DNA from 2 places in the Clostridium sp. CS1-1 genome. Region 1 is predicted to be linked to the other one. Evidence: riboswitches for the same ligand, from Rfam matches in the RefSeq annotation. Region 1 holds a riboswitch; the other holds the start of a gene.
The links. A riboswitch is a leader RNA that binds a small molecule or an ion and turns the genes downstream of it on or off. The one in region 1 is predicted to bind glycine.

Region 1 (12,501 bases):
TAAATATAGTATTGTTTCAACCAGAAATACCTCAGAATACAGGAAATATAGCTAGGACCTGTGTGCTAACAAATTCTAAATTACACTTAATAAAACCATTAGGATTTAGCTTAGATGAAAAACAAGTAAGAAGGGCAGGGCTTGACTACTGGAAGCACTTAGATCTTACTGTATATGAATCCTACGAAGAACTTAGAGAAAAGTATAGCAGCTCTACGTTTTATTTTTCAACTACTCATGCCGGTAATTTTTACCATGAGGTTCAATTTAAGCAAGGTGATTTCATAGTGTTTGGAAGAGAATCATCAGGTCTTCCTGATAGAATAAGAGAAAGTGACCCTGAAAGATGTATTAAAGTACCTATGATAGAGACTAGTGCCCGTTCCTTAAATTTATCTAATACGGTATCGATAGTAGCATATGAAGCCTTAAGACAAATGGATTTCCCGAGGATGAAGTAGGAAAGGTGAGGTAATGGAAAAAATAAAGGTAATTACTGATAGTACCGCAGATCTGCCAGAATACATATTAAAAAAGTATGATATAGAAGTACTTCCTCTTTTAGTAAGTTTTGATGAGGAAACTTATAGAGATGGAGTAGATATAGACACCCATACATTACTGGAAAAAATGAGTAGTTTGGATGTGTTTCCTAAAACCACACAAGTAACACCGTCGAGATTTATAGAATGTTATAAAAAGTACATAGATCAAGGTTATAAGATAATTTCAATACACCTTTCCTCAAAGATGAGTGGTACTTATCAATCAGCATGTATAGCTAAAGAAACTCTTGAAAGTGATGAAATTGTTGTGATAGATAGTCTAAATGTAACATCCGGACTAGGACTTTTAGTAATAAAAGCGGCAAAATTAAAGGAAAGCGGACTTTCAATAGATATTATTAAGGAAGAGCTTCTTACAATAATACCGCATATAAAAAGCGCAATTGTTTTCAATAGTTTGGATAATTTAGTTAAGGGTGGAAGATTGTCTAAAACAGCTGGGGTTATTGGGAGTTTATTGAGTATAAGGCCTATACTTACAGTAGATAATGGTGAAATGGTAGTTATGGATAAGGTTAGAGGAAGTAAAAAAGCTGTAAGAACTATTTTAGACTATGTTTATAAAAAAGGAATAAAGAGTGAGGAAGAAACTATTCTGCTTGAAATAGAAAGCAAGGATGTTGATATATTAAGAGGGGAATTAAAGGCTAATGGAAGTTCGTTTATAGACTGTCAAGTAGGTTGCGTTGTAGGAGTACACGCTGGACCTGATGCTACTGGAGTATTTTTTATAGAGAATTTTTAATACTTAACAATAATTTATTTGATAGAAAAGCGCCATAAATATTATTAAACTCCGATAATATTTATGGCGCTTTTCTTATTTATAATAAAAACTATATATATAAATTGATGATTATAACAATTTGTTAACAAAATAGTGTTAATAAATTGTAACAAATGTTAACAAACTATTGTTAACAAATTATCAAAATTGCATTTCGAGCAAATATATTAATAAGTTCAAAAAATAAGGGTAAAAATGCATTTATTTGACGAATTAAGTCATTTGATTAAATATTTTGTATAATAAACGAAATAAATAGTCGAAATATATCCATTTAAAGTAATTAGTACAAGAAAATGTAACTAAGTATTAGTAAAATGAATAATATGTATCAAAAAACACAATACTAAATATCTTTTAAAAATATAGAATTTTTTGTATTAGTAATATATAATAGTAATTGTAAACAGTAACATTAAAAAAGTTAATAAGTTTGGATGAAATTTTCGGGAGATTAAGTAGAATTGTTAACAAAGTTTTGCGCAATTTATTACTTAGCTATAGATCTAAATGTGAATTTAATATCTAGATATATAGCATCCTTAAGTGGATAGCCGAAGGAAGAAATATTATTTTTGCGAAATAATATGAAGCTCTCAGGCAAAAGGACCGAAAATGGACAAGTCTCTGGAAAGCTTATGCACCGAAGGAGTAAAACTCTCAGGTTAATAGACAGAGGTAAAAGCGAAAAAGCCTTTACCTCTGTTTTTTTGTTTATCTAATTGCCAATTGATGGATTGGTAATAATCCTATAAAGGAGATTGAGTATGATAGAACCAATAATAGTTGTAACAAATAATCCACTTAGCAAAGAAAATTTAAGTAATAAATATGTAACTGAATTTATAGGCGGGTCTACTATTGAAGTTTTTAAAAAAGTAAGAGACTATATTCATAATGGACACAAGCTACTTACTCATCCTTTAATGAGTAGTATAAAACCAAATGAGACTCCGTATAGAACAGTCATCATATCAAAAAATAAAGAAAATACTGTAGATATGGATTCCTTAAAGTATATAGAAGAAGGAATATATGCAACTGAAAAGTTTACAACAAAATTTGGGATTCCAAATTGGAATGAAAATGTTTTAGAGGATTTTCAGTTAATAGATTATGATTTGATTTATCATGCATTATACTAATATATTTTATATAATAACTAGACTTTGTATCTAGGATTGGATATATACTACATATCCATAATTGCAAGGTTTATAAACATCTAGTAAAATAGGGGTTAATCATAAGGGCTTATTATCCTAAACTGGTGATTCTCACTAGTAATGATTTAATTAATAATATTTAGGAGGTAATAACAATGTCACACATTTATGACACAATAATAATTGGTGGTGGACCAGCTGGATTATCAGCAGGACTTTACGGTGCTAGATCAAGAATGGATACTCTAATTATTGAGAAAGCAAAATTTGGTGGACAAGCAACAACTACAGATGAACTAGAAAATTATCCTGGTTCAATTGAAGAATGTACAGGATCAACATTAAGTGAAAGAATGAGAAAGCAAGCAGAAGAATTTGGAACTAAGTTTGCTGTTGATGATATTATTGAAGTTGAACTTGAGGGAGATATTAAAACTGTAAAAGGTAGAAAAGACTCATATCAAGCAAAAACTATAATAATAGCTACTGGAGCTAACCCAAGGCTTGGAGGATTTGAAAATGAAGTAGAATTAAGAGCGAAGGGAGTTTCATATTGTGCAACTTGTGATGCAGACTTCTTTACTGAGCTAGATGTTGCTGTTATTGGTGGAGGGGATTCAGCTATAACTGAAGCTATATACCTTACAAAATTTGCAGAACATGTAACTGTAGTACATAGAAGAGATTCATTAAGAGCAGCGAAATCTTTACAAGAAAAAGCTTTTGCAAATCCAAAGATAAGCTTTATCTGGAACTCAGTAATTGAGAAAGCTATTGGAGATGAGATATTAGAAGGTCTTGTAATAAGAAATAGAGAAACAGGAGAAACTAGTGATTTAAAGGTTGATGGATGTTTCGTATTTGTAGGATATGATCCAATAACTCAATTATTTGCTGATAAATTAGAGTTAGAAGATGGTTATATTGTAACTGATGAAGACATGAGAACAAACATACCTGGAGTATTTGCAGCAGGAGATGTTAGAAAGAAAACATTAAGACAGGTAATAACAGCAGCGGCAGACGGAGCTATAGCTGCAACTGTTGCTGAGCATTATATAGAAAATCATAAATAAGGAGGGTCTATAAATGATAGAATTAAATAAGGAAAATTTTGATGCAGAGGTTGTAAACTATACTGAGAAGCCAGTATTCGTAGATTTCTGGGGAGATAAGTGTGAAATATGTAAACAGCTTATGCCAGGAGTACACGACCTTGAAGGAAAATATGGCGATAAAATAAAGTTTGCTAGTTTAAATACAAGCACAGCTAGAAGACTTGCTATATCACAAAAAGTTCTTGGATTACCAACAATGATAATCTACAAAAATGGAGAGAAAGCAAGTTCAATAACTGCTGACAAAATCGCTACATTAGATGATATAGAAGGCTTTATAAAAGCTTACTATGAAACTCTATAATTTAAAAGTTATCAATTAAAATTAATAATAAATAATCACTCAAAACCCTAAAAAATAGTTTGATATTGATTGAGAGTTAAAAACTTAACTCTCAATCGGAATAAATTTGGAGGTGAACACTTTGCGTTTAGAATTAGGAAAAATTTATGTAAAGGACATTCAATTTGGAGCTGAAACAAAGGTTGAAAATGGAGTTCTTTATGTAAATAAAGAAGAGTTATTAGAAGCAGTTGGTGGAGACGAAAAGATTCAAAGCATAGACTTTGAAATTGCAAAGCCAGGCGAGGAAACAAGAATAATCCCTGTAAAAGATGTCATAGAACCAAGAGTTAAAGTTGAAGGAAAGGGTGGAATATTCCCAGGATTCATCAGCAAAGTTGATATGGTTGGTGCAGGAAGAACTCATGTATTAAAGGGAGCTGCTGTAGTTACTACAGGTAAAATAGTTGGTTTCCAAGAAGGTATCATAGACATGAGCGGAGAAGGCGCTAAATACACTCCATTCTCAAAGACAAATAACTTAGTAATTATTTGTGAACCAAAAGAAGGCGTTAAACAACATGAGCATGAAGAAGCTGTAAGAATGGTTGGATTCAAAGCTGCTACATACCTTGGAGAAGCTGGAAGAAATGTTGAACCAGATGAAATTAAAGCTTATGAAACATTACCAATATTAGATCAAGTTAAACAATATCCTGATCTTCCAAAGGTAGTATATGTGTACATGCTTCAAACTCAAGGACTTTTACATGACACATATGTATATGGAGTAGATGCTAAGAAAATTATACCAACATTCTTATATCCAACAGAAGTATTTGATGGAGCAGTAGTAAGCGGAAACTGTGTTTCAGCTTGTGATAAAAACCCAAGCTATGTTCATATGAATCACCCAGTAATTGAGGATCTATATGAAAGACATGGAAAAGACTTCAACTTCTTAGGTTGTGTAATTACAAACGAAAATGTTTATCTTGCAGATAAAGAAAGATCATCAAACATGACTGCTAAGTTAGTTGAATACTTAGGAGCTGATGCAGTAATAATATCAGAAGAAGGATTTGGTAATCCAGATGCTGACCTAGTTATGAACTGCAACAAGATTACTGACAAGGGAATTAAAACTGTATTAATTACAGATGAATATGCTGGACAAGATGGAGCTTCACAATCACTTGCAGACTCAACACCAAAAGGTGATGCAGTAGTTACTGGTGGAAATGCTAATGAAGTTGTTATACTTCCAGTTATGAAAAAGATAATAGGTCACGTAGAAGCTGCTGATATAATAGCAGGTGGACACGTAGGAAGTTTAAGAGAAGATGGTACTATAGAAGCTGAAATCCAGGTTATAACTGGAGCAACAAGTGAAGTAGGATTTAACTACTTAACAGCTAAAGGATACTAAAATCACCTTAAATAGACTGAATATTAAAGTAAAATTATCACTTATCATAAAATAAGTAATTTTATGTAATAGTTAATTTTATCGATATTAGTACATTGTAAAGGTATACAAGAATGTGGATTGAAAGAGAGGAAGATATAGATGTTACAAGGAAAAAAAGTTATTGCAGTAGGAGATAGAGATGGAATTCCAGGACCAGCTATAGAAGCTTGTGTTAAATCAGCTGGAGCAGAAATAATTTTCGCATCAACAGAATGTTTTGTCTGAACAGCCGCTGGTGCTATGGATCTGGAGATCCAACAAAGAGTAAAAGACTTAACTGAAAAGCATGGTGCAGAAAACGTAGTAGTAGTAATCGGAGGAGCAGAAGCAGAAGCATCTGGACTTTCAGCTGAAACTGTAGCTGCTGGAGACCCAACTTTTGCAGGTCCACTAGCTGGAATTCCACTAGGTCTTGCAGTTTACCATGTAGTTGAGCCAGAAATAAAAGATGAATGTGATGCAACTGTTTATGACGAACAGTGCGGAATGATGGAAATGGTTCTTGACGTAGATGCTATCATCGAAGAAGTTAAGAACGTTAGAACTCAATACTCAAAATATTAATATGAAGTACGTGTAAATTCCTATAAGGGGGGAAATGCTGAAATGATTAAAGTTGTTCATTATATAAATCAATTTTACGCTGGTATAGGCGGAGAAGAAAAAGCAGATATAAAACCAGAAGTTAGAGAAGGTTTTGTAGGTCCTGGTATGGGACTAAATGGTTTACTAAGCAAAGAGGGTGTTGAAATAGTTGCTACAGTTATCTGTGGAGACTCATATTTCAATGAAAACACTGAAGAAGCTAAAGCAGAAATTATAGATATGGTTAAGAAGTATAATCCTGACCTATTTATAGCTGGACCTGCTTTCAATGCTGGAAGATATGGTGTTGCTTGCGGACACATTGCAAAGGAAGTTGAAGAAAAGCTAGGAATACCTGTACTTACAGCTATGTATATTGAAAATCCAGGTGCTGATTTATACAAAAAGCATGTTTATATTGTAGAAACTAAAAACAGTGCTGCTGGTATGAGAGATGCACTTCCAAAGGTTGCTGCTTTAGCAGTAAAGCTTGCTAAGGGAGAAGAAATCGGACTACCTACTGAAGATAACTATATCGAAAGAGGTATAAGAAAGAATTATTTCGCAGCAGAAAGAGGATCAAAGAGAGCTGTTGATATGCTTGTTAAAAAGTTAAAGGGTGAAGAGTTTGTAACAGAATTCAAAATGCCTGTATTCGACAGAGTTGCTCCAAATCCAGCTGTAAAAGATATATCAAAAGCTAAGATAGCATTAGTTACATCAGGTGGTATAGTTCCAAAAGGAAACCCAGATCACATAGAGTCATCAAATGCTTCTAAGTTCGGAAAATATAACATAGAAGGTGTAATGGATTTAACAGCAGAAACATACGAAACTGCACACGGTGGATACGATCCAACTTATGCTAATACAGATTCAGACAGAGTACTTCCAGTTGACGTATTAAGACAAATGGAGAAAGAAGGAAAAATAGGTTCACTTCACAATTACTTCTATACTACTGTTGGTAACGGAACAGCAGTTGCTTCATCAAAGAAATTTGGTGAAACTATAGTTAAAGAATTAATAGCTGATGGTGTTGACGCAGTTATACTAACGTCCACCTGAGGAACTTGTACACGTTGCGGTGCAACGCTTGTAAAAGAAATTGAACGTGGAGGACTTCCAGTAGTTCACATGTGTACAGTAGTTCCAATCTCTTTAACAGTTGGTGCTAACAGAATAGTTCCTACAATAGCAATACCTCATCCACTTGGAAACCCAGCTTTAGAAGCTAAGGATGAGTTTGAATTAAGATACAAACTAGTTGATAAGGCATTAGCAGCTCTTTCAACTGAAGTAGAAGATCAAACAGTTTTTGACAAGTAGGATATTTAAGCTTAAGGCAGTACTAAGTGTGTATAACTAATTATTCAATACTGTTAACTGCCTTTAAGCACTCTAAAGTTTGTAAATACAGAAAATCTAAGAGCTCTCGCTAACTCGCTATCGCTCAGACAAGCGAGAGTTCTAAGATTTTCTGAATTTACAAACTAAGAGTGCTAAGAAGTCAGTTAAATGTATCTTCATAATTAGTTACACACACCTATACAAACTTTAAGTATAAATTTATTGAAACAATATTGGTGAGAATTTAAATATTGAGAATTGAGAAATGAGAATTGAGTTAAAAGCATTAGTTCTTAACTCTCAATTCTCAATGAAATTTAAGGGAGGTTTTTATAATGAGTTTTCCAGTTATAAAGAAAGCATCTTATATTTTAGTAAATACGCCAGATATGGTAATTCATAATGGTACTACACAAATGTTAGAAAGGGAGACTAATCCTGATTCAGAGTATTTAAAAGAATTAAAAAATCACTTAAGAACATTTGATGAAGTTGTAGGTTATGCTCCAAATCAAACATACATAGGAAACATGACTCCAGAAGAGCTAGGGGAATTAAAGAGACCTTGGTACAACAGTACAATCGAGAATGCTAACAGATTTGGTAAGTTTGGCGAAATAATGCCTCAAGATGAATTCTACGGATTACTAAAAGCTTCAGATGTATTTGACTTAGTAATTCTTGAAAAATCCTTTACAGCAGCAGTAAAAGAAAAGTTTGTAAATCATCCTATATTAAATGTAAAAGTAGAAGCATTAAAAGAGGGAGAAGAGCTATCAGCAATAGAAACTTTGGTTGAAAATGGAGTAGCTGAAGGTTTATATAATGCAGGGAATTTAGTAGGATGTGTTAAAAGAGCACATGAATTTGATAGTAATTTATCATCACATATAATGGTAGAAAACTTAGTAGTTAAGGCATCTGGAGTTTTAGCTCTAATGCACTTAATAAAAAATTCTGGTGTAGATGTAAATGAAGTTGGATACTTAATAGAGTGTTCAGAAGAAGCGGTAGGAGATATGAATCAAAGAGGCGGTGGAAACACTGCTAAGGCTTGTGGAGAAATAGCAGGAATTGTAGGAGCTACAGGTGTAGACATGAGAGGTTTCTGTGCTGGTCCAAGCCATGCTTTAATAAATGCTGCAGCTTTAGTAAAATCAGGAATATATAAGAATGTAATTGTATTTGCTGGTGGAAGTACAGCTAAACTTGGAATGAACGGAAAAGATCATATAAAGAAGGGCTTATCAGCACTTGAAGATTGTGTTGGAGGATTTGCTGTTCTTGTATCCGAAAATGATGGAGTAAGTCCAGTTTTAAGAACTGATGTTATTGGAAGACATACTATAGGACATGGAGCAGCACCACAAGCAGTTATAGAAGCTCTAGTATCAGAACCTTTAGCTAGAGTTGGAATGAAGATTGTAGACGTTGACAAATATGCTCCAGAAATGCAGACTCCAGATATTACTGAACCAGCTGGAGCAGGAGATGTTCCAACTCAGAACTACAAAATGATAGGAGCACTTGCTGTTAAGAGTGGACAATTAGATAGAAAAGAATTACCAAACTTCGTAAAAGATCATGGATATCCAGGATATGCTCCAACACAAGGACACATTCCGTCAGGAGTTCCAATAGTGGGACATGGCGTAGAGCATATAATGAATGGAAAATTAAACAACTTCATGGTAGTTGGTAAAGGAAGTTTATTCTTAGGAAGAATGACAAATCTATTTGATGGAGTATCTATATTAGTTGAGAAAAATACTGGAGCTACAGAAGAAGCTTCAGGAATTTCAAAAGATGAAATTAAGAACATGATAGCTGAAGGTATGAAGAAATTTGCTGAGGAAATTTTAAAATAAATTAAAGTGGAAGGTTGGCAATTGTTAACTGTCAATTGTCAACTCTCAACTTAAAAGGGGTGATCTTAATGGATGCAACTAAAAAAATAATATCAGAAGTTTTTAGTGAAATAGCTGACGGCATAAAATCCGGAAGCTTCGGTAAAAAAGTAAGAATTGGACTCACCACTTTTGGTTCGGAGCACGGTGTAGATGAAATGGTAAGAGCTGCTCAAATGGCTAAAAGTAAATATGGTGACTTTGATATAGTTTTAATAGGACCTAAAGTAGAAGGCAGCTTTGAAATAGTAGAAGTTAAGGACGCAGAAGAAGGTCATAAGAAGATGGTAGAGCTTCTAGAAAAGAAAGAATTAGATGGCTGCGTGACTCAACACTTTGACTTTCCGATAGGGGTTTCAACAGTAGGAAGAGTGTTAACTCCTGGTAAAGGTAGAGAACTTATAATTGCAACTACTACAGGAACTACTTCTACAAATAGAGTAGAAGGCATGATAAAGAATGCTATATCTGGAATAGCTGTAGCAAAATCAGTGGGCATAGATAATCCGACTGTAGGTATTTTAAACATAGATGGAGCAAGAGGCGTCGAGAGAGCCCTTAAAGAATTACAATCTAAAGGATATAACTTTAAGTTCTCAGACTCCCTAAGAGCAGACGGTGGTTCAGTAATGAGGGGAAATGACCTTTTAGCAGGAACACCAGACGTAATGGTATGCGATTCTCTAACAGGAAACCTTTTAATCAAAATTTTCGCTTCTTATACAACTGGAGGAGATTATGAAACTCTAGGATATGGATATGGTCCTGGAATAGGTGAATCTTATGATAAGCTAGTTAACATAGTTTCTAGGGCATCAGGTGCACCACTTATAAGCGAAGCTTTAAGATATTGTGCAACTTGTGCTAAAAACGATGTTTTAGGAAAAGCAAAACAAGAGTTCACAAAGGCAAACGAAGCTGGATTAAAAGATATATTAGGAAAGTTATTAGCTAAAGAAAAGCCAGCAGTAGAGGAAGAGGTAGAAATGCCTCCTAAGCAGGTAGTTACTTATGCTATACCAGGAATAGATATACTAGAACTTGAAAATGCTTGTAAAGCATTATGGAAGGAAGGTATTTATTCTGAAAGTGGTATGGGATGTACTGGACCAATTATTCTAGTACCAGAAGCAGTTGGTGAAAAGGCAACAGAGATACTAATAAAGAACGGATTTAAGTAAATATTACCCTAATGGTGGGATGCAAGACCCCGGAGATCACAAGCAAGTCTGTCGGTATTCGATAAACCTGTTTAAGACCTCAGGGGTCTTATTTTAAATATTATATAATTAAGGTGTAATTAAGATTAAATTTATAATAATCTTAGTTTTAATTTGCCATAATAGTAATGTGGAAAATATTATTAAATCTTTAGAAGGAAAAGCAAACTTTTTGTAGAATAATTTACTGGCATAGACAAATCATATAAATAAAAATAGGTGTTTTAGGAGGGAAACTTTAATGAACAAAAAGAGAGTAGTATCATTATTTGCTGCAGCAATAATGACAGTATCATTATTTGCAGGCTGTGGTCAAAAACAACAAAGCGGTACAGAAGGTGGCGGAACAAAGCAAGAGAAGAAGATAAAAGTAGGTCTTGCAACTGATGAAGGTGGTTTAAATGATAAGTCATTTAACCAGGCTGCTAACGAAGGAATAAACAAAGCCAAGAGTGAACTTAAGAACATAGATTATAAGGCTATCGAGTCAAAAAAGAAAGATGAATTCCAACCAAATCTTCAAGCATTAGTTGATAATGGTTCTGATATAGTATTTGGTGTAGGATATCAAATGGCAGACGCTATGACAGCTATGGCTAAAAAATATCCTGACAAGAAATTTGCAATCATAGACTCAGAAGTTAAAGAAAAAAATGTTGTTTCACTTAACTTCAAAGAGCAAGAGGGTTCTTTTTTAACAGGTGTTATTGCTGCAAAGATGAGCAAATCCGGTAAAGTAGGATTTATTGGTGGAAAAGACTTTGAATTAATAAATAGATTTGCTGCTGGATACATAGCTGGAGCTAGAGCTATTAATCCAAATATTCAATTTGATATAAGATATGCTGCTGATTTTGCAAATCCAACTAAAGGTGAGGAACTTGCAAGTGCTATGTACAATGGTGGTTGTGATGTAATTTACCATGCTGCTGGTGGGACTGGTCTTGGATTATTTAAAGCTGCAAAAGCTATGGGCAAACCAGATAAGAAGCTTTGGGCTATAGGCGTTGATATGGATCAATCTCTTACTGTTCCAGAATATGCAGACGTTATCCTTACAAGCATGATAAAGAGAGTTGATACAGCTACTTATGATACAACTAAAGGTTTAGCTAATGACAAGTTCGAAGGTGGAGCATTAAAAGTCTTCGGATTAAAAGAGCAAGGTGTTGATATAGCTGCAACTTCTAATAAAAATACTCCAAAAGATGTTTTAGATTTAGTTGATAAGTATAGAAAAGCTATAATAGACGGAAAAATAACTGTTCCAGCTACAAAAGAAGAGGCGATGAAATTTACAGCGCCTGCAATCTAAAATTTAATTTGTTTAAATTAGAACAATACAAGAGAATACTTCAAATATATTCCATAGGGTAATTAAAAAAAATCTCTTTACTAGAATATTACCAAAGTAATATAATAGCTAGGTATAATATGCATAAGCTAGGCATATACCTAGCTTTTTCTCTACAAAAGAAGCGGCAATGTTATGATGAGGAGGGTAAAAATGGAAAAGGTAATCGAAATGATTGGAATAACAAAGGTTTTTCCCGGAACTGTAGCTAATGATAATGTAAATTTCGAATTGCTTAAGAGTGAAACTCATGTTTTGCTTGGTGAAAATGGTGCAGGTAAAACTACACTTATGAATGTGCTTTACGGCCTTTATCAACCAGAAAAAGGTGAAATACATGTAAACGGTAAAGAAGTAAAGATAACTAATCCTAATGATGCTATTAGACTTGGAATTGGAATGGTTCATCAGCACTTTATGTTAGTTCATAATTTTACTGTAGCTGAGAATATAGTTCTAGGGTTGGAGCCTAAAAAAGGATTAAGAATTGATATAAAGAAAGCCGTTAAAGATGTGAAAGAAATAGCAGATAAGTATGGTTTTAATATAGATCCTAATGCTGTTATTGAAGATATTTCTGTTGGTCAGCAACAAAAGGTTGAGATTTTAAAAGCTTTATATAGAGGTGCAGACGTATTAATTCTTGATGAACCTACTGCAGTGCTAACTCCGCAAGAGATTGAAGAATTAGGTG
Region 2 (12,501 bases), 2.4 Mb from region 1:
AGCTGTTGCTCCATCATACATTGAAGCATTAGCTGCATCCATTCCAGTAAGATTAGATATCATGGTTTGATACTCAAATATTGCCTGTAGTGTTCCTTGACTTATCTCTGCTTGATAAGGAGTATAAGCTGTATAGAACTCTGACCTTGATACCAAATGTTTAATTATTGAAGGTATATAATGGTCATAAGCTCCAGCACCTAGGAAGCAAACTAACTCCTCACAACTTTTATTTGAATTAGCTAGTTTATTAATATAAGATTGAACTTCAAGTTCTGACATACTATTATTTATATTTAATCTTCTATTTAAACGAACTTCCTTAGGGATATCTTCAAACAAATCATCTATCCCATTAACCCCTATGGTCTTTAGCATTAATTCTTGATCCTCTATTGTTAATGGTATATAGGTCTGCATACTATTCCTCCTTACCACATATTTTTTTATATTGTTCAGCATTTAATAATGTTTCAAGTTCTGACTTATCAGTAAGTTCAACAGCTATCATCCAATTTTTATAAGCATCTTCATTAACCGACTCTGGATCATCTATTAGCTCCTCATTTATTCGAAGTACCTTACCACTAACTGGAATATTTAAATCTGAAGCTGCTTTCACTGACTCAACAACGCCAAAAGAATCTTCTTTAGAAAACTCTGAGTCCACCTCTGGCAACTCAACAAAAACTATATCTCCTAAAGAGTGTTGTGCAAAGTCAGTAATACCTATATAAACTTCATCTCCTTCAACTTTTACCCATTCATGATCTTCACTATAAAATAATCCTTCCAAAACCTTCATCTTAAAATCCCCCTTAAATTATTTATTATAATTTTTCTTATAAAACTTTTTACTAACTACTACGGCTTCATTCATCTTATTTCTAACTTTTATGAAAATTGTAGTTCCTAATTCAGAATAATTAGAGTCAACCAATGCAAGTCCTATATTCTTTTTCACAGATGGTGAAAAATAACCAGTAGTAACCAGCCCTATTCCCTCATCACCAGCAAAGACCTCATACCCGTGTCTAGGAATACCTCTATCCTTCATTTCAAATCCAACTATTTTTCTCTTTAAGCCTTCCTTCTTTTGTTTCACAAGTACATCTTTGCCTATAAAATCTTCATTATCTAACTTAACAAAGAAACCTAATCCTGCTTCAAGTGGAGTTATTGTATCTGATAATTCATTTCCATATAGAGGCAAATTAACTTCAAATCTTAATGTATCTCTACATCCTAATCCTACAGGTTTTAACCCATCTTCTTTTCCAGTTTCCAATATTTTGTCCCATAGACTAACTACATCATCTGAATCCATATAAAGTTCAAAGCCATCTTCCCCAGTATATCCTGTTCTGGAAACTAAACACCTTTTCCCATCTATTAAAACATCTCTCTTACAAAAGAAGAATTTAATATCTTTTAAATTTGTATCAGTAAGCCTTTGAAGTATTTCTTCTGCCTTTGGTCCTTGAATTGCAAGCTGAGCCACCGAATATGATATATTATTCAATTTAACATTATAGTTACCCTTATTACTTAGCATCCACTCGAAATCCTTTTCAATGTTCCCAGCATTTATTACTAGATAAACATGTTTTTCATTAAACCTATAAACTAATAAGTCATCAACAATTCCTCCATCTGGATAACACATAGGTGTATACAAGACTTGATTATCTACCAAAGATTTTACGTCATTAGTTACTAATTTTTGAGTGAAAGCAATTGCGTCTTCTCCAATTATTTCTACCTCTCCCATATGAGAAACATCGAATAATCCAGCCTTCATTCGTACGGTTTCATGTTCTTGTATTATTCCTTCAAATTGCACAGGAAGTGCCCATCCAGCAAAGTCTATTATTTTTCCTTCGTATTTTTCATATGAATTAATTAATGGGGTTTTTTTTAAGTGTTCCATATTCGAAAACCTCCTAATATTTTTTTACATAACAAAAAGAGGACCATGAAGGTAAAATTTAACTTACCCCACATGTCCTCTGTAATATTACCTGAGAGTCTCGATATAAACAGAGTTCTTGGCATCAGATGGAGTTTTAACTCCACCTTATACTTAGAAATCGTTATCCAGTGACATAGCCGCTCTTTATTCCCTCTTTGAAGAAAATCAAAGAACCCAAATCTCCGATTTGATGTGAATCGCTTTCACAGAGTTTGAGGGAGTATTAGAGCAGGTAATCATCGGAAAATATATCTTGCACCGTCGGTTCTGTAATTAAACAGTCTCTCCAGAGTTTTGTCCTATAACGCTAGGTTTACCTGAAAGTTTCTAATACAGTCGTGGAACTATATCATTGCTCCTTCGGTTAACAAATGTTATCTCACGCTATAATCATCCAAACCATTTTATTTTAACTATACTTCTATTATATTTATCTATTAATTTGTTTACAAGGCTAGTTAGAAGATTAACACTTACTTTCCATTATATTACTTTTTATTTATCTAAATGATATTTATATAATATTAACTTGATATATATGGTAATTAATCCTTATGTTCATTAACATATTTTTACTAATTTGTTTAATAAATATCAAACTTATGTAAACCATTATTGGTCTTATTACAAGGACAGATTACTACAGAGTACATACGAATAGTAGTGAATTTGCACTCTCAACGAAAGAATATGATCTACTAGCTTTCATTCTTCACTTTCCCAAATATATTTTTATATCTTCATAAAATCTACATACACTTAAGTTAAAATATAATAATACATAGTTTAAGGAGGTGATTTTAATGATAGGTTTAACTCTAGCTCAATGCATTCAAGCATGTGGACTAACTGGCCAAGCATTAGCAGATTGTATATCAATGATGTTAGGCATGAGATAGGTTTCTTCCAATGAACAAAGAAGGGGTTGTCTCAAAACTTGATTTAAAATCTAACTTTGAAACAACCTCTTCTTAGATAAATATTATTATATTTAATTTGAATCAAAGGATTCTTCAATAGCTACCTTTGGGCTTAACGCATGTTCTAATCTAGGTAAAGATATTCCTAAGGTTTCTTTAAGAACATCTTCTATTGTTTCGACCGCTATAATATCTAATTCCTTTTTCACTTCTTCAGGCACATCTTTAAGATCTACCACATTATCTTTTGGAATTAACACTTTCTTTATACCTGCTCTTTCAGCAGCCAATAATTTTTCTTTCAGTCCACCAATTGCTAGCACAATCCCTCTTAAAGTTATCTCTCCAGTCATAGCAATCTTTGAATCAACTTTTATACCTGTGGCAAGAGAAGCAAGTGCAGTAAATAGGGTAACTCCAGCAGAAGGCCCGTCCTTTGGAACCGCACCGGTCGGTACGTGAATGTGCAAGTCTCTTTCCTTAAAGTTAAAACTATTCACTGGTAATCTTGATTTTAATAAACTTAATGAAATTCTAGCAGATTCTTTCATTACATCTCCTAGCTTACCAGTTAAGATTACTTGTCCATTTCCTGGCATATCTGTAGCTTCGATAAATAATATTTCTCCCCCAACTGGTGTCCAAGCAAGCCCAGTTACAACCCCTGTTGGATTATCGAGTTGTGCCTTATCATGTCTTGAAACCTGTTTGCCGAGTAAATCCTCTAATACATTGTCTGTAACTTTAAACGGTAATTCTACTTTATTAGATACAATTTTCTCTGTGGCTACTCTTGCAATGGTAGCTAATTGCTTTTTCAGACCTCTAACCCCTGCTTCTAAAGTATAATTACTAATAACTTTCTTTAAGGCTTCATCTTCTATTTGCAATTGTTCCTCTGTTAAACCATGATCTTCTAGAACTGAAGGCATTAAATGATTCTTTCCAATATGGAATTTCTCACTAGTTGTATAACTAGATATTTGTATAACCTCCATTCTATCTAAAAGAGGACCAGGTATATTATGAAGAGAGTTAGCTGTAGCAATAAAGAATACCTCTGATAAGTCATAAGGAACATTTAAATAATGATCTGTAAAGCTATCATTTTGTTCTGGATCAAGAACCTCTAATAGTGCACTTGCTGGATCACCATTGTAGCCACTCATTAGCTTATCTACTTCATCTAGAACCATAACTGGATTTTTTTCTCCAGCTTTCTTGATGCCTTGAATGATCCTTCCTGGCATTGCTCCTACATAAGTTTTACGATGACCTCTAATTTCAGCTTCATCTCGAACACCGCCTAAACTTAAACGTACATATTTTCTATGAAGAGCTTCAGCGATACTTTTTCCTAAGCTTGTTTTTCCTGTTCCTGGAGGCCCAACAAGTAATAAGATAGACCCTTTTTTTCCTTTTTTAAGCTTCATAACAGCTAAATGTTGTAATATTCTCTCTTTTACTTTTTCTAAGCCATAATGCTCGTTATCAAGTATTCGTCTTGCTTCTAATATGTCGATATCCTTTGTTTCTCCCGGTTTCCAAGGGAGCTGTATTAGTAATTCTAAATAATTACGTATAACATTATAGTCAGAACTATTAGGGTTTTGATTTTCTAGTTTACTTAATTCCTCTAAAGCAACTTTTTTAATATCCTCTGGCATCTCAGCCTCTTCAATTTTTCTTAGATAGTCTTTTTCATTCTTAGAATCTTTATCTTCATTTAGTTCTTCCTGAATAGCCTTTAACTGTTCTCTTAATACAGATTCTCTATGATTTTTATTTGCTTTTTCTGAAAGTCTTTCTGCTATCTCAAATTGGAACTTAAGAGATTCTTTTTGTTTTAAAAGATACTCCATAAATTTGAAGCTTCTTTCTTTCACGGATTGAATTTTAATTAATTCATATTTTTCATCACTGGATAGGGGCATAAATTGCGCTAGATATCCCATTAACTTATTTAAATCTTTTATATCCTCAATTGATTTTATAAAGGCTTCTGAACCCTTGAAATGTTCACTCATTTCATAGGTAATTTTCTTTATTTGTCCAATAATTTCTTTTATATTCTCTTCTGTTAAATCAATAAAGTCTGATGCTATCTCATACTCGCCATTGATAAAGTCACTTTGAATTTCAATATTCTTAACCTCAACACGTTCTAGCATTTTAATTTTAATTTTATACCCTGTTTCTATTTTTTCTATATGATTAACTTTAAAAAGAACTCCTATTTTATAAAAATCTTCTTTTTTTAATCCGTTTCGATTAAAATTTTGATTTAATGGTAGGGCAATACTTATCTCATCTTCTCTACCTAAATATTGTAGTTCCCTTTCACTAAAATGATTAAGCTTAAGAGTATGATCCATATTAGGCAATAAAATAGCATCTGAAATAGGAACTATCAACCCTAACTTATTTTTTTCACTTTTTGTCATGTTTTTTCACTCCTTATATCATCAATTAAACGAATGCTCATTTAATTATTTGTTGATTAATTGCGAGGCTTTATGGTATTTTCTTTTTCAAGATAAGCCTCGCTTTTATAGACTATTATACAAGTAATGCATCTTGCATAATTGTAATTATTTCTTCAAGCATACTTGATTTTTCTTCTTCTCCAATACAGTGATTGGTAGCTATTAATTTTATTGGTGAGAAGAGTATAGCAACCAAGTTATTACTATTAATATCCTTAATAACTTTATTTTTTTTCATTTCATCTAATAATTTATTTAAAATTTCACTGCTTTTCTTTCTTTCACAGCGATTGGCTAAAGCAGGACAATTAGAAAACTGATCCACAAATCTAAATATCTCTTCATGTTCTCGTATATAGTTGTAGTAACTTCGAATAAGTTTCTCGATAAGTTCTTTCCCATTGATTCCTTGACAAACTTTATTGAGTAAATGATTAGAGATTTCTTCGGAATATTCCTGGTAAATTTCCTGTAACATAATCTCTTTATTTTCATAGTAAATATAAACAGTAGCTGGTGAAACTCTCGCTTCTTTAGCTATCTTTGAAATGGAAGTACCGTGAAAACCCTCTTCTAGTGTTAATTTAATTACTGCTTCTTTTATATTTTTTTGTTTTTCATCGTCTTTTTTTCTCATTTACTCACCCCTAGTGAATTCTATAATAAACGTTCATTCACTTATTGTCAAGAAATTTTTTTATTTAACTAAGGTTTCCTCTTCTAGTTTGTTAACCATTTTCTTATATTCCTGTGTAAACTCTGCTGGCTTAACTTCTAAATCTTCAACTGGTTGTTTTTCATATCTAGAAAGTAATTCTATTAATGCATCTGCTTGTTCGTGAGTAAGCTTACTTAATGGAATTCCTATCTCCTTCATTGTGTATTGCTTTAACTCATCTACTTCAATACCTTTAGATTTTGCTAACTCCCATATATCAGATTTTTGTTCTTTTCTCATTATGTGAGTTTTAGAAGCCTCTTCTTTTTGTTTCCTATCTATTACTGAATCTATTGTTTCATCTCCTATTTCTTCTTTTGTTACTAGTCCATTTATTCCAAATGCTCTTTTTAATACAAATACCTCCGCAACTTTTTGTATCATAGCAGATGGATACTTTCTCCAAATATTATTGTTTTGATTATACTCACCAAAATCTACATAACTTATGAATGGCTTCTTTCCCTTTCTATCGCATCTAGCCCAAGCTCCCATAATTCTTCCTCTTTTACTCCCAAATCTATGAGTAATTCTATACTCTGCTGCATCGATTTCAAATACATCTCCCTCATGTACTACAAAGGATATTAAGCCTTCGAATTCGGGACTTGTTTGCGCATATTTTAAATATCCATCTCTAGAGGTCATTATATTAGTCTGATTACCATATTTAGTGAACCATATCTCTCGTTTAAAGGGATCTAAATTATACTGTTTGCTAAGATATAGGAAAATATTTAGCTCATCTTCAGTTGCTCCTTTGGCTACTGTATTTTTAATTAATTCGATTTGCTTACTGTCATAGGTAAATGTATTGTTGTACATTGGTATTTCAACAGTTTTATTTTCCATTATACAATCCCTCCTTATCCATATTTTTTATAACATATTAAATGAAATTATTAAATTCTGATGCACTTTATTTCTATAAACTAATTTTAAATCTTTATTCTTCTTTTTCTAATCTTTTACAATAATTGTATTTTCACATTACCGCTTTTGCCTAAAATGTTGGGCTTAAATTTTATTTCTATCTTTCTATTTTTCCCTGCTATAATTTTTTATATCCAATACGAAACATAGCAATAAATTCATGTTTTTTCACTAATAGAGAATAACTAATTTAATTTTTGTAGTTTTCTATTCTTGCCCTCCTTTTAAAAAATTTCAAAGTAATTTATAATTTTGTAATAATCTGTTTCTTAAGTATAATAAAACTCCTTAGCTAAAGTTTTAATTCTCTTTAACTAAGGAGCTGTTTTTATTAATTGATTAATCGCTCTAAATCCATATACTCTTTTTATATTGCTTTACTTTCAGTTTCTTCTTTATTTGTTCTCTTTGCTATCATTGGTAATATTAATCCTAATCCTAATAATACAATTGGAGTTAACACATTAAGTGTTATTTGGAAATACCATTCTCCTGAGTAAGTTTTAACTCCCTTAGGGAACATACCCATTATACAAGCGAAGGCTGTAAATACAAAACACCATAATCCAGCCAAGTATCCAAATGTCTTGTTTTTAGTGAACTGATAAGTAGCTTCGAACTTACCTGCTACAGCTTTCTTTAATGCCATGTAAGCAAAGAATACCCATAAGTATCTTAATGGCATTACTACTGCATTTAATCTTAATAACCAGTTAAATAGAGATGTCATATCACCTATTCCTAGTGCAGGCACTATTATAAGTGTTCCAACTAATACCGCTGTTAGTTTGTACCCATTAACTGGTGTACCATTTTCGTTAACTTTTGTTAATGACTTTGGTATAAACTTGTTATCAACATCAGCTAATAAAACTTTTATTGGCGCATCTATTGAGAATGCTAAAGCTGATATTTGAGCTAAAGTGTTTGCAATTGCATATATTATTAAGAATAAGTTTCCTACTCCATAGTATTGTCCTAATTTCTGGAATGAATAGTATGCACCATTCATCATTAAGTCCTTTGGAATATTATTTGGATCAAACATCATTCCCATTGCAAATGAACCAAGTAGTGCTGTTACGGCAACCATTACTGCAAGGGCTATCATTCCCTTAGGGAAGTCCTTTGAAGGATTTTTCATATTGTTTACATATGGTGATATCTTTTCGGCTCCACCAACTGCAAATACTAATATTGCTAAAGTCGTTAAATAATCAAAGTTAAAGTCTGGCATTAATGACTTCATACTAAAATCAATGCTATATGTTTGAGCAGTAGTTATAGCTGGCGCTGCTATAGCTAGTATTACATAAAGAATTGACATAACAAACATTGATGTACCTGCTATGGTACCAATTCTCTTTATTGAGTTTACACCCTTTGATGATATCCATAAGAATACTAAAAAAACAATTAAACACATTGACTGTAAAATCATTGGGTTCATGTTTTTTACGAAAGTTCCATTTTGTTTTGCAGCCCATCCTAAAGCTATTAGTACGGCCTGAGGCTTTTGAGCTAAGTAAGGAACGTGAACTACCCAGTATGTCCAACCAGCTAAAAAAGCTAATTTAGTACCAGATGTTGTTCTGATCCATGAACTTACTCCACCTTTACTTTCTTTGAAAGTTGAACCCATTTCTCCTACCATTAATGCATATGGTACGAAGTACAATGCGAACATTAATATCCATGAAACAACTACCTTCATACCTTGGCTTGCAAAACCATTTACGACGTTTCCGAAGCCCCAAACACTTACAAAAGCCATTAAAGCAAGGTTGTTCCAACTTAATTTCTTGTTATTCTCCATTTTGTTTCCCTCCTCGGTTGAAATCTTTTACAAATAAAAAATAAATAACTTAATTATTTCATTTTTTATATAATAGCATGGATTTATTCACTTTACAATGACATTTTTAGGCCACTTTCACATAAACTATTAATTTCCCAATCGTTTTCCACTAAATATAGTGAAGATTATTTATCCGATGACTACCCACTCTAATCCCCCCCGCACACTCTGTAAAAGTGATTCACATTCAATAATAAAATAGAGCTGTATAAAAATGAATCGTTACTTTAAATGTTGTAAATAGCTTTTTACTTTTATATAATAGGGAAGGGGTTTTTACATTCATACATATAATTAAAATAACGGAGATGATACTCGCTATGGAAATTTTAAGCAACCAACTTGGTTACATACAGCTATTAATGGAAAAGTTAAAAAAAGAAAAAGTATTTATTATATCATTTTCTCTTGCAGTTTTTTCTTCTTTTTTCCTTACACCTAAAGTATCTTATATAAATTTTAAAGTTCTAGTGCTGCTCTTTAATCTAATGATAATAGTTTCGGCATTCGAGGAATTAAAAGTTATGGATAAGCTTGCACTAGAAATACTTACCAAATGCAAGGATACAAGAATGGTTTCAATGGTATTTATAATAATAACTTTTTTTACTTCTATGCTCGTTACTAATGATGTAGCACTAATTACTTTTGTTCCTCTTGCTATTCTTACTTTTAAAAAGGCAAAAAAAGATTCTATGAAAACAATTATACTTCAGACTTTAGCTGCAAATATCGGCAGCAGCTTAACCCCTATGGGAAATCCACAAAATTTATTTTTATTTACTCACTATAATTTGAGCGGAGTTCAGTTTTTCTCTGTAACCATCCCTTTTGTAGTGCTTGGGCTGCTTTGGCTTTACTTTTTAAATAGAATGGTTCTTAAAGAAGAACTTCAGCTTTCATTACATACCGTGAAAGTAACGGACAGAAAAAAAGTTAGAGTATATTTACTTTTATTTGCTTTTGTAGTACTTTCAGTATTTGGGTTTATAGACTACAAATATACATTTCTAGCTGTGATACTAAGTGTATTATTTATAGACAAGTATCTCATAAAATCAGTTGATTACTTTTTATTAGCTACATTTGTTTGTTTTTTTATATTCATTGGAAACATCTCAAACATAGAATTCATACAATCATATATGCAGAATTTTTTACAAAAATCAGAAAGAGTTTATTTTTCTTCTATAATACTAAGCCAGATAGTAAGTAATGTGCCCTGCTCTATACTAGTATCAAGCTTTACGAATAATTGGAGAGAAGTTCTTCTTGGAGTGAATATTGGAGGTATGGGAACATTAATCGCTTCACTTGCAAGTCTTATTTCTTATAAAATATATGCTAATGAAAATGAAGAAAAGAGCAAAGTTTATATAAACAAGTTTAATCTATATAATTTTTTAAGCTTATTTATATTTACACTTATAAACTACATATACATTAAATTTTAATGAAAAAGTATGAAATCAAAATTAAAATGATTTCATACTTTTTTATTTCAGCACTGTATAATGTACTATGCAATTTTCTATTTAAGCCTGTAATTCAAATAACTCTATCAAAATTTTGTTTTGAAGTGGTGAAATTTTCGAAATGAACTGGTCTAATTACTCAAGGCTTGTAGGGGACCTCTTTGAAGTTCTGTTAGCGCTTGAGGCTTTACTTGCCTTCTTCCTATCTAAACTTGAACTTTTTGAAACAGTTGAAGATTTCTACTTCTACAAATGGCATATTTTACACTTTCCACGATTATACTAGAAATGTCAAAATTTATTTAAAGATTCAAATAAGAGTCATTTAAGGCTCTAAACCCTACTAAAGTTAAGCTTTACTTCAAATGGTAGAATGCTTGTTATGCTTGAAAAGGAGTCTGCGTAAAATGATTAATAAAAAACTTCTAAAAGAAGCCAAAATTAATAGCTTGTATATTCCTAAAACTATAGTAAATCCAGTGTTAAACTCAATATTTGCCATATTAAACGCATATTTTTTAGCTCTGATAGTTAGTGGAATATTTATTAATAAACAAAACCTAAGTGAATTAAAAATATATCTAGTTCTTTTGCTGCTAAATGGAGCTTTAAGATCAATTTGGAACTTTATTATAGAAAACTCTATTAAAAAGTTATCTGAGGAAATAAAAGAAAATATAATAAGAAACTTCTTTAATATTATATTATCCTCTAACCCTTACAAAGTTAAAGAACAAAAAAGTGCAGAACTTATTAACATACTCACTGAAGGGGATGAAATGCTTACGCCTTATTTCACCCAATACATACCACAATTTTTTTCAGCAGTTCTAACACCTGTAATAATATGTGCTTTTGTTTTTTTTTATGATAGTATCTCAGCATTGATAATGCTTATAACCTATCCTTTAATTCCACTTTTTATGACTTTGATTGGATATAAGTCTAAAGAGATCAATGAACAGCAGTGGAAAAAGTTAATCATTTTAAGCTCTCATTTTTTAGATATGCTTCAAGGAATGAGAACTTTAAAGATTTTTCACAGAAGTAAAATTCAAGAAGAAAAAGTTTATAAGGTAAGTGAAAGTTACAGAAAATCAACGATGAGTGTTTTAAAGATATCTTTTCTATCTGCCATGGTACTAGAAACAGCTGCTACTATAAGTACTGCGGTTGTTGCTGTTAATCTTGGCTTAAGACTTGTTTACAATAAAATTGATTTTCTAACAGCCTTTCTTATTTTGGTAATTACACCAGATTTTTATTTACCACTTCGTCAATTAGGGGTAAAATTTCATGCCTCTCTTAACGGTGAGGTTACAATGGACAAAATATCTTCTATAGAAGAAATACTTAAAACGGATAACTCAATATCACAGGGATCTTCTCGCAGTAAGATTATTTCAAAAATAAAAGTTGATAAACTAAATTTTTTCCATGGAGAAAACGAAACCTTAAATGATATAAGCTTTGAAATAGATCTACACCAGAAGATAGCACTAGTAGGTGAAAGCGGCAGTGGAAAGAGTACACTTATAAATATATTAAGCGGTTTTTTAATGCCTGATCGTAACTCTGTCTTTATAAATGGTATGGATATTAATAACATTGATAAAAGTTACTACGTACAAAAATTAGCTATAGTGCCTCAATTTCCTCATATTTTTAATATGAGCATTGAAGACAATATTTTACTAGGAAATTCAATCGAAAAGGAAGAGTTTTTAGATATATGTAAGTTAACAAAGATAAGTGATTTCGCAGAAAAATTTAAACAAAAATATAAAACTATCATCGGAGATGGTGAAGCTGTTGATATAAGCGGTGGCGAAAGACAAAGAATAGCCTTTGCAAGAGCTCTTGTAAAAAATGCTGAAATAATTATATTAGATGAGCCGACCTCCGCATTAGATCCTGAAACCGAATATATAATATCACATATAATTAATAATAATTTAGATAATAAAATAGTCATAATTGCTGCTCATAGATTAAACACTATCAGAGCAGCCGATAAAATTATAGTTCTAGATAATGGTTCCATTATTGAAAGTGGAGCTCATGAAAATTTGCTTCAAAATAAAGGAAAGTATTATAATATGATAAAAACTATGGAGATGGAACTATGAAAGTGATTAA

Region 2: it holds a riboswitch for glycine, as region 1 does, so the genes downstream of both, gcvT (glycine cleavage system aminomethyltransferase GcvT) here and AC0N0V_RS01195 (GrdX family protein) in region 1, are expected to answer to the same signal.

The regions. Positions count from the first base shown of each region.
Region 1 is NZ_CM148680.1:244,458-256,958, forward strand. Features, by position in the region: gene AC0N0V_RS01185 (tRNA (cytidine(34)-2'-O)-methyltransferase) at 1-461, shown strand, start outside; gene AC0N0V_RS01190 (DegV family protein) at 475-1,311, shown strand; glycine riboswitch at 1,791-1,975, shown strand; glycine riboswitch at 1,979-2,031, shown strand; gene AC0N0V_RS01195 (GrdX family protein) at 2,121-2,498, shown strand; gene trxB (thioredoxin-disulfide reductase) at 2,675-3,595, shown strand; gene AC0N0V_RS01205 (thioredoxin family protein) at 3,609-3,941, shown strand; gene AC0N0V_RS01210 (glycine/sarcosine/betaine reductase component B subunit) at 4,063-5,349, shown strand; gene grdA (glycine/sarcosine/betaine reductase complex selenoprotein A) at 5,491-5,955, shown strand; gene grdB (glycine reductase complex selenoprotein B) at 5,998-7,305, shown strand; gene grdC (glycine/sarcosine/betaine reductase complex component C subunit beta) at 7,662-9,194, shown strand; gene grdD (glycine/sarcosine/betaine reductase complex component C subunit alpha) at 9,263-10,414, shown strand; gene AC0N0V_RS01235 (BMP family lipoprotein) at 10,695-11,768, shown strand; gene AC0N0V_RS01240 (ABC transporter ATP-binding protein) at 11,961-12,501, shown strand, end outside.
Region 2 is NZ_CM148680.1:2,934,218-2,946,718, forward strand. Features, by position in the region: gene gcvPA (aminomethyl-transferring glycine dehydrogenase subunit GcvPA) at 1-420, opposite strand, end outside; gene gcvH (glycine cleavage system protein GcvH) at 422-805, opposite strand; gene gcvT (glycine cleavage system aminomethyltransferase GcvT) at 824-1,930, opposite strand; glycine riboswitch at 2,268-2,366, opposite strand; gene lon (endopeptidase La) at 2,964-5,336, opposite strand; gene AC0N0V_RS13780 (TetR/AcrR family transcriptional regulator) at 5,452-6,015, opposite strand; gene AC0N0V_RS13785 (RecT family recombinase) at 6,076-6,948, opposite strand; gene AC0N0V_RS13790 (amino acid permease) at 7,397-8,845, opposite strand; gene AC0N0V_RS13795 (SLC13 family permease) at 9,208-10,341, shown strand; gene AC0N0V_RS13800 (cytochrome ubiquinol oxidase subunit I) at 10,484-10,648, shown strand; gene cydD (thiol reductant ABC exporter subunit CydD) at 10,770-12,491, shown strand; gene cydC (thiol reductant ABC exporter subunit CydC) at 12,488-12,501, shown strand, end outside.